One region of the Wukongibacter baidiensis genome, then DNA from elsewhere that is predicted to be linked to it. Evidence: riboswitches for the same ligand, from Rfam matches in the RefSeq annotation. Region 1 holds a riboswitch; each other region holds the start of a gene.
The links. Region 1 has a riboswitch for glycine ahead of R9X47_RS05235 (GrdX family protein). Riboswitches for the same ligand answer to the same signal wherever they lie in the genome.
Positions count from the first base shown of each region.

Region 2: linked by a shared signal. The riboswitch ahead of nuoE (NADH-quinone oxidoreductase subunit NuoE) and the one ahead of R9X47_RS05235 (GrdX family protein) in region 1 are both predicted to bind glycine.
Region 3: linked by a shared signal. The riboswitch ahead of R9X47_RS12435 (ACT domain-containing protein) and the one ahead of R9X47_RS05235 (GrdX family protein) in region 1 are both predicted to bind glycine.

Region 1 covers NZ_CP138202.1:1,094,324-1,097,612, reverse strand. Annotated here, with positions in the region: gene R9X47_RS05240 (DegV family protein) at 1-691, shown strand, start outside; glycine riboswitch at 872-976, shown strand; gene R9X47_RS05235 (GrdX family protein) at 1,351-1,740, shown strand; gene trxB (thioredoxin-disulfide reductase) at 1,886-2,833, shown strand; gene trxA (thioredoxin TrxA) at 3,014-3,289, shown strand, end outside.
Region 2 covers NZ_CP138202.1:3,797,210-3,800,498, forward strand. Annotated here, with positions in the region: gene R9X47_RS17180 (S4 domain-containing protein) at 52-591, opposite strand; glycine riboswitch at 1,532-1,632, shown strand; glycine riboswitch at 1,636-1,714, shown strand; gene nuoE (NADH-quinone oxidoreductase subunit NuoE) at 1,928-2,449, shown strand; gene nuoF (NADH-quinone oxidoreductase subunit NuoF) at 2,453-3,289, shown strand, end outside.
Region 3 covers NZ_CP138202.1:2,753,549-2,756,837, forward strand. Annotated here, with positions in the region: gene R9X47_RS12430 (PFL family protein) at 1-1,083, opposite strand, end outside; gene R9X47_RS12435 (ACT domain-containing protein) at 1,103-1,372, opposite strand; glycine riboswitch at 1,584-1,674, opposite strand; gene R9X47_RS12440 (acetyl-CoA hydrolase/transferase family protein) at 1,962-3,281, opposite strand.

The DNA.
Region 1 (3,289 bases):
GCTTGAGACTGTTGAAGAAATACCTCAAACCTCTCAAGTAACACCTATAGACTTTAAAAAAGCTATTGAAGAAGCTCTTGAAGACGGATATGAGAACATTATAATTATAAACGGTTCAGGGGGAGTAAGTGGAACACATCAATCTGCAGTAATGGCTAAAGAAGAAATGAATAGAGAGAATATTTACGTATTCGATTCCAGATCCTTGGCATATGGATGTGGAATGATTGTAACAAGAGCAGCTGAAATGGACGAGTTAGGTAAGCCACTCGATGAAATATTAGAAAAGATAAGAGAAATGATTGAAGGAGCTCAGCAAATCTTTTCAGTAGATACTTTGAAATACTTACATAAAAATGGAAGATTGAGCACTGGAAAGATGGCTCTAGGTACTTTGTTAAATGTAAAACCTATTTTAGGAATTATTGATGGTAAGGTTGAACCTATTGATAAGGTAAGAGGAAACAAGAAATTGTATAAAAAAATGGTAGAGATCTGTAGAAAAAGTGGCTTAAAAGAAGGAACTAGAATTGCTATGGGTCATGCTGCCAACAAAGAAGGGTTGGAGAATCTGAAGGAGTTAGTAATAAAAGAATTTAAACCATCGGAAATAGTTGAAGCAGATATAGGATGTACTATTGGCACACACACCGGAGCCGGAGTCCTAGCAATATTCTTTATTACAGAGTAAAATCTAATGCGATTTAAGCAAAAGTGTTCGACAGATTCAAACAAAAAAAGATAAATTCTAATAAAAATTATAAATTTATTAAAAAATTATATTGTAAAACTTTTGACAATATTATATAATGGCTATAGAAGAAAGTTATAGCAATTTAAAAAGTATAAAAAAATTGAATATAAGTACTGGATGAAGGGCTCGGGAGAGAGCCAATATATATTGGCCGCCGAAGGTGTAAATTATGACAATGCCCGTCATAGTGAAATTCTCAGGCAAAAGGACCGTACCTAGACAGATCTCTGGAAAGCCATGTATGCTATTTATATATGGCACCGAAGGGGCAATTTCGATTTCTATTTGAATTTGAAAGAAACTCTCAGGTATAAGACAGAGGAGCAACTGGCAAACATTATTCGCCATTGCTCCTTTTTTTGTTGCCATTTTGTGAATAATATATCTAAAAATGGCTAAAGGATAATAGTACATATTTATTGTTTTCAGCTTTGGAATAGAGTTGAATTCACATTAGCGGATAAAGTTTCGATACAGTATATAATTTGTAAAATTGACACACCCCTAATAAATCAAATAATCAGGAACTAGCAAACAAGGCTAGAAAAACGTTTTCCTTGAAACCTGTATATGTAAAAATGCGGGAGGTGAAATTTTTGAAAAAAACAATAATAACAAATAACGTTTTGGTTTATGATAAATATAATGAAAAGATGGATATAATCTATTTGAAGGAAGCTAGTTACTTAGAAATATTATCTTTTGTCAGAAATAAAATACATGAAGGATACAAGCTTTTAACCCATCCTTTGTCGGGCAGTATAAAGCCGAATGAGACACCATTTAAGTCGGTGGCAATCAGCGCTGAAAAAGGAAAACTAGATATTGAATCCTTGGAAATTATTGAAGCTAGTGGGAATACAGCAAGAAAATTCATCGAAGGTAAAAAGACGCCAAGATGGACTGAGGAGATCTTAGAGGATTTTAGGCTTATTGATTTCAACTTAATTGATGGAGCGATCCAAAGTATGGATCAGTTTTATTAGAAATGTAGGTTAAACCTTATATAAAGGTATTAAATAAATATTAGACAGTTAAATGAAATTTCATTAATAAACTCAAAGAATCAACTTAACCTAAAAAATTACAGAGGAATTTTAATCATTAATTATTAAAGAGGGAGGTTCTATTATGGAGAATTTATATGACGTGTTGATCGTTGGATGTGGGCCAGCTGGTCTTGCTGCAGGACTATATTCTGCCCGTGCAAAAATGAAAACTCTAATCTTAGAAAAAGGTAAGACTGGTGGACAGATTGTAACTACAAATGAGGTTGCAAACTATCCTGGTTCAATCAGAGAGGCTACTGGACCAAGCCTTATAGCTAGAATGGTAGAGCAAGCTGAAGAGTTTGGAGCAGAAAGAAAGATAGACGCTGTAGTTTCAGTTGACCTAGAAGGTAAAATTAAGGTTGTTAAGGGTGAAAAAGAAGAGTACCGCGCAAAGACAGTTATTATCGCAACTGGTGCAACTCCAAGAAAATTAGGAGTTCCAGGTGAAGTAGAATTAACTGGTAAGGGAGTTTCTTACTGTGCTACATGTGACGCTGACTTCTTTACAGACCTAGAAGTATTTGTAATCGGTGGAGGAGACTCGGCTATCGAAGAAGCAATGTACTTAACTAAGTTTGCAAGAAAGGTTACAGTTGTTCATAGAAGAGATACATTAAGAGCAGCTAAATCTATCCAAGAAAAGGCATTTAAGAATGACAAGATAGAATGGATCTGGAATTCAGCACCAGAAGAAATTAAAGGTGAAGGAATTGTAGAATCAATAGTTCTTAAGAATAGAGAAACTGGTGAATTAACAGAATATCAAGCTCACGAAGATGATGGTACATTTGGAATATTCCCATTCATTGGATATCTACCTCTAAGCGATGTATTTAAGGATATGATAGATATGGATGATAGAGGATATATAATAACAGATGATGACATGAAGACAAACATCGGTGGAGTATTTGCAGCTGGAGACATTAGACAAAAGTCACTTCGTCAGGTAGTAACAGCTGTAGCTGATGGAGCAATAGCAGCAGTTCAAGCTGAAAAATATATTGAAAATGCTTTTCATGAATAATATATAAATTACGAAAAATCTATTACATTCCAAAGATTTAACATCCCTAAAATGTTGGCTGTTAAATCTCCAGAATGTAAGATGACTATCGTATTATATACAGATAATCGCTTTGTCCCCTTGGAATTACTAAAAATAAAAAGCGAATATCCCCAAATAAATTACAGGGAGGTTTTTAGAATGTTAGCAGTTGATAAGAACACTTTTGAAGAAGAAGTACTAAAGGCTGATGGCTTTGTACTTGTAGACTACTGGAGTGATGGCTGTGAGCCATGCAAGGCTCTTATGCCTGATATTGAGGCACTTGCAGAAAGTTATGAAGGTAAGGTTAAGTTCTGTAAATTAAACACTACAAAGGCAAGAAGACTTGCAATATCACAAAGAGTTTTAGGACTTCCAACTATAGCTATCTACAAAGATGGAGAGAAGCTTGGTGAAGTTACTAAAGATGATGCA
Region 2 (3,289 bases), 2.7 Mb from region 1:
ATATAAAGTAGTCATCCATAGATAGAAATATGGATGGCTACTTTATTATAATTAAATAAAAATAGTGATTTTATCCTTGTCTCTTATAAAATATTTAGCCTTAGATTTTTTTTCGTTTACTAATATTTGAGAATCTTTAATCCTCTGTTGTATTTGAGTTCGACTTGTATCTGTTAGATTTTCACTTAAAAGCTTATCCAATCTAACCTTATAGTTGTAATTCTTGATAAAAATATCTATCCTATCGATATTTTTTTCACTGTATTCTGAAATAGAGAATTTATCAATCCTCAGCTCTGGGGCACCTTCATTCTTATATTGTTCATCCTTAAGATATCCATTCTGTTCAAGGGAATCAGGATCACTAAGGCTATTTGACTTATTTGAAAGATACTTGTTCAGAATTTTATTCCACGTATGTCCCTTTTCACATTTATATATAGCGTATTTATATATATTTTTGCCATTAGCATTGTGTCTTCTTACCATAGAATCATAGAAGATAACCTTCCTTCCACAGCTTGAGCAATACCTCTCTACACTATCAATCTTTTCTTCGAATAACTCCCAATTTAATGTTAACTGACTCATTTACCTTACCTCCCGAAATTGTCCAGGCAAGGTAAATAGAATTAGTAGTTTTTATTTTTAATATCATATACAACACCTTACCTGTAGTTAGTTTTTAAAAGTCCCGTTGAAGTTTTCAGTAAATATCGGCATGGGTTCACCTCCTTAGCTTTTAATGGAATTGAAAACAAAAAAATAGAGGCGATTAAAATCGCCTCTGGGGTTAAACTATTAATTTATATCCAATCCAAGTGCTGACAGAATAAATCAAATTGAATATAAAAAAACCATGCATAAAATCAGCATGGTCTATAATTAATATTTATATAGCTAAACAATTTAGAAATACAATAATTTTCAATGCAAGAAAATAGGAATCTTCACTAATTTCTTTGAAATATATTTTGATGTTGTTTAACTATAGATAAAACCCTATGCAAATCTTAATTTTCAACATTGTCAAAGAAAGCATCAAAAAAACAGGCATACTATTTAGACGCCTCAAAAGCTTTCTCTAGAATTATTTATTTCCTCTACTTAACAATGTTAAAAAATAATCTTCTCATAAAGTCAATCTACTCCTTCATTTTGTTTTCATCATTTTGATTATACATGAGCTATACAAAGATGTCAAATCATGGAGAAACCAGCGAACAAATAGTACACAAAAAGATTATTCATACACAGTGATTAATAAATAACTAATGGGATTTGTGATGAAAATGAAATTTTTAAAAGTTTAAATTGCAAAATTGATAAAATAATTAGAAAAAATTAGGATAACGTTTGCCTAAAAACCTGTAATTGCATACAAATATTCATTGTATATGTAAAAAAATTAATAAACCATGAAAAATTTTACTTATCTTCTTGCAAATATTGAAATTTTTCGATAAACATGATAATATATATAGAAGTTAATAAATATTCGTAATTGAATGAAAATTTCATAGTTATCCATGTGATGGTAGCGAGAGATACCCCTAGGGGAGCCGAAGAAGCAATATATAGCCTCTCTCAATCTATATAGAATCTTTCAGGCAAAAGGATCGCTATCGGATGGAACTCTGGAAAGACCTTATAGGCGCCGAAGGAGCAATACAAAACATCTCTCTTGTAGAATCTCTCAGGCAAAGAAACAGAGAAGTATGAGTGACGTTTTATTGTGGATGTCATTCATATTTTTTTCTAAACGGATAGGAAACGCTAATGAGAAAGCAAAAAGATTACCTATGGCAAAAATTGTGGTTTTTTTCACAAATGTGGTAATCGTGATTATAAAATAATCAGAGTGACAATATGGGATTGAAGTTTTAATATTCATTTCACGTATATATTTTGAAAGGAGTGGAAACAAATGCAATGCTGTTGTGGGAAAAAGCAATCTAATATGAGTGATCCTCAGATTGATCTTAAAAAGTTAGATCCTGTACTAGAAAAATATAAGGGTGTGTCTGGGAGTCTTATTAGTATTCTTCAGGCGGTACAAGAAATATATAATTATTTGCCTCGCAGGGCTTTAAATTATGTAGCTGAGGAGACGGGAATAAAGCCATCTAAGATACTAGGCGTAGCAACCTTCTATACTCAGTTTAGACTAGAACCTGTAGGTAAATTTGTTATCATGCTATGTCAAGGGACTGCTTGCCATGTTAATGGATCAAAGGCTATTGAAGAGGCCATTTGTGATGAACTTGGTATAAATGAAGGTGAAACCACAAATGATGATTTATTTACATTAGAAAATGTTGCCTGTCTTGGCTGTTGTAGTTTATCACCGGTTATGATGATTAACGGAGAAACCTATGGAAACCTTACACCTGACAAGGCAAAGGAAATTGTAAGGGATATTAAGAAAAAAGAAGGTCAGGAGGTGTAGAGTATGAAGATAGTTATTGGGCAAGGAAGCTGCGGTATTGCAGCGGGAGCAAATAAAGTTCATAAGGAATTTGAAGATGAAATAAAGAATAAAGGTCTTGATGTAGAGCTTACACTTACTGGCTGTATAGGAATGTGCCATCTAGAGCCAATAGTGGATGTTATAGACGAGAAGAATGAAAAGATCACCTATGTAAAGGTAAATCCAGAGATGGTTACAGAGATAATAACAAAGCATATAGTGGGAAAAGAAGTAGCCCATGAGTATGTTATTAGTGGGAATGATCAAGATATATTGGATAAACAAGAAAGAATTGCCCTAAGAAATTGTGGAATCATCAATCCTGAATATATAGAAGAATATATGAAAGATGACGGATATAAGGCCGCTGAAAAATGTATTAAAGAAATGAGTCCCGATGAGGTAATCGAAGAGATTAAGAAATCTGGACTAAGGGGCAGAGGTGGAGCTGGATTCCCGACATGGTTCAAGTGGAATGCGGCTAGGAAATCTCCAGGAGAAACTAAATATATTGTTTGTAACGCAGATGAGGGAGACCCAGGTGCATTTATGGATAGGAGTATCCTAGAGGGTGATCCCCACAGTTTGATTGAGGGTATGATTATTGGAGGATATGCCATAGGTGCAAAGCAAGGTGTTATCTATGTTAGGGCAGAGTATCCTTTGGCGATAGTTCGCCTTGAAATAGCTATCAAACAAGCCAGAGAAAAGGGCTTCTTAGGTAAGGATATACTTGGTGAAGAAGGATTTGATTTTGATCTAAGGATAAAGGCTGGTGCCGGAGCCTTTGTATGTGGTGAAGAAACAGCTCTTATTGCC
Region 3 (3,289 bases), 1.7 Mb from region 1:
GACACAGGTCATTGCCTCTAATTTTTCTAGGTTAAGGGCACCTGTCTGAACTGCGTTTATCATTCCCTCATCTTCACTTACAGGTATAAAAGCTCCACTTAATCCTCCTACATGGGATGATGCCATGATGCCTCCTTTTTTAACTGCATCATTTAATAACGCCAAAGCTGCAGTGGTTCCATGCCCCCCACAGGTCTCGATTCCCATTTCCTCTAAAATCCTCGCAACGCTATCTCCTACTGCCGGCGTCGGTGCCAAAGATAAATCCAGTATCCCAAAGGGAACACCTAACATTTCCGAAGCTTCCATAGCAACTAATTGTCCTGCCCTCGTTATTTTAAATGCTGTTTTCTTTATGGTCTCAGAAACAACGTCAAAGCTTTCTCCCCTTACCTTTTCTAAGGCTGCCTTAACAACACCGGGTCCACTAACCCCTACGTTTATAACGCACTCAGCCTCTCCAACTCCATGAAAAGCTCCTGCCATAAAGGGATTGTCCTCAACGGCATTGGCGAAAACTACAAATTTTGCACATCCTATACTGTCATTGTCCTTTGTTAGGTATGCTGTTTCTTTGATTATCTTCCCCATATCCCTAACAGCATCCATATTTATTCCAGACTTTGTATCTCCAATATTTACAGATGAGCACACCCTTTCGGTCACCGCCAAGGCCTGAGGTATTGATTCTATAAGTATTTTGTCTGCCTTCGAATATCCTTTCTGCACAAGGGCTGAAAAGCCACCTATAAAGTTAACTCCTACATCTTTTGCAGCCTTGTCTAATGTTTTAGCAAACTCCACATAATTGTCATCATTGCTTGCTCCTGCAACTAATGCGATTGGTGTTACTGATATTCTTTTATTAATTATTGGAATACCATACTTTTCTTCAATAATCTCTCCAGTCTCCACTAGCTTCTCGGCATATCGTGTTATTTTGTCATAGATTTTTTTTCTGGCCCTTTCTCCATCAGGGTCACAGCAGTCTAATAGGGATATGCCCATAGTAATAGTTCTTATATCCAGCTTTTCCTTTTCAATCATTTGTATGGTTTCCATTATGTTATTAAATTGGCTCATTTTATTTCATCCCCCATTACTATATTTTGTGCATTGCATTAAATATATCTTCATGCTGTATTTTTACCGACATCCCTATTTTTCCACCAGCGTCGTTGAGCTTCTCCCTTAGCATAGTAAAGCTAATATCAGTCTTTTCAAGCTCAACAATCATTATCATAGTAAAATAATCCTGTAAAATCGTTTGGCTGATATCCAAAATATTAACCTTATTCTCCGCTAAAACTGAAGTAATCTCTGCTATAATTCCTATCTTGTCCTTTCCTATAACTGTAATAACTGCTTTCACTTTAAATTCCCCCTCTTACAATAATCATTGGCTATTTGTAGCTTTAAGATTAATTTCCCTTGGACCCCTTATTTTTTATTAAAGAAATGACTTCAAATACAAAAGAGACTACATCATAGTGATATAGTCTCAGTAAAAACAGGATTAGACTAAAGAAGATTAATAGGCAGGGTTATTACACTGCACAAAAACTGCATGATCTTCTTTAATGTTTTAATCCCCTGTCCTTTTACCTGAGAGTTTCACCAATGTTCTTGGCTTTCCCCTTCGGTGCTCAATTGAGTCTCTCCAGAGGTCTGTCCAATAGCGGTCATATTCACTACTTCCGCCACCTTCATCCAGGATATTAAATTAGAGAGAGTTCCTAGTAAAACCTAATTTATACATATCAAAATATCCGATGATTCTGGGGATTTTTGATGTGTATAAGTTAAAATCTTCACTGGAATCTCTACATATGTGTTTAGATATAGAATGATTCTAGCACAAAGCCATTGCAAAAATCAACATATTTTTGAATATTTATAAATTTTTATATAGAAATTGCAATAAATCTTTTACATTTCAATTCCTTGAATCGCATAAAAACCTACCACATCATAAGCTCTTCTGCCTCTTCCCTTAGCCGATCTCTAAAGTCTGGATGGGCTATTCCGATAAGTCTTTCTATACGGTCTCTAATCGATGTTCCTCTTAAAGCAGCAACGCCGTATTCAGTAACTACGAAATCAACATCATTTCTAGATAATGAAACGGCAGCCCCTCTAGCTAACCTCGTAACAATTTTTGATATGGTTTTTCTTTCACTGCTATTTGGAACTCTGACCTTTGCCGTGGAATAGAGTGCAATTATTGACTTGCCACCGGGTGAGTTTTGTGCACCTATGGCTGTATCCGCTTGACCTCCAGTTCCACTGAACTGCATATGTCCTATAGATTCTGAACAGCACTGACCTGTTAAGTCGATTTCAAGGGTAGTATTAATGGATACCATTTTATAGTTTTTCCCTATTATATAGGGGTCATTTACCCATGAGCCTCTAAGAATATTAACTGCTGGATTGTCATCTATAAAGTCATATAGTTTTTTCGTTCCCAGAGCAAAGGTAGCAACCATTCTTCCCGGCATAAGTGTTTTCTTTTTACCCGTAATTACGCCTGCCTCATATAAATCTACCATACCATCGGTAAACATTTCCGTGTGTATACCTAAGTCCTTTTTATTCATAAGCTCCGCTGCAACTGCGTTAGGAATACCTCCTATACCAAGCTGTATTGTTGATCCATCCTCTACAAGATCTGCAATATGTTTCCCTATAATTCTGTCCTTTTCCGATGGCTCTAAAACGGGTATTTCAGGGACTTCATAGTTGGTTTCCACTATAAAATCCACTTCACTTACATGGATTATTGTATCTCCAAAGGTCCTAGGCATATTAGGGTTTACTTCTAAAATAACTAAATCAGCGTTTTCAATCATTTCCCTTTCATAGGTGGCACTTAATGATAATGATATAAATCCATGCTTATCCATAGTAGATGCCGTTCCGATAAAAACATTGGGCCTTCTATGGGCAAGTCTCTTCATTGCACATATGTGCAGGTGATTTGGTATAAAGGATACCGTCTTATTTTTATGGGCCTTTCTCATACCCGGGCTATAAAACCATCCCTCCATAAGAAAGCTGTCCTTATATTTTGGATCACTAAAGTATTCATAATCTGCCATTGGTAAACATGTTGCTATATTTACATCCTTTACTCTATCTGAAATTGTATAGAGCTTTGATAAAATTTCCTTTGGCTCAGCCGGTGATAAAGCCGATACAATATTGTCTCCTGACTTTACCTTATCCAATGCCTCTTCGCAGGATATAACCTTACCTTTATATATTTCCTTTATATTCATTATAGATT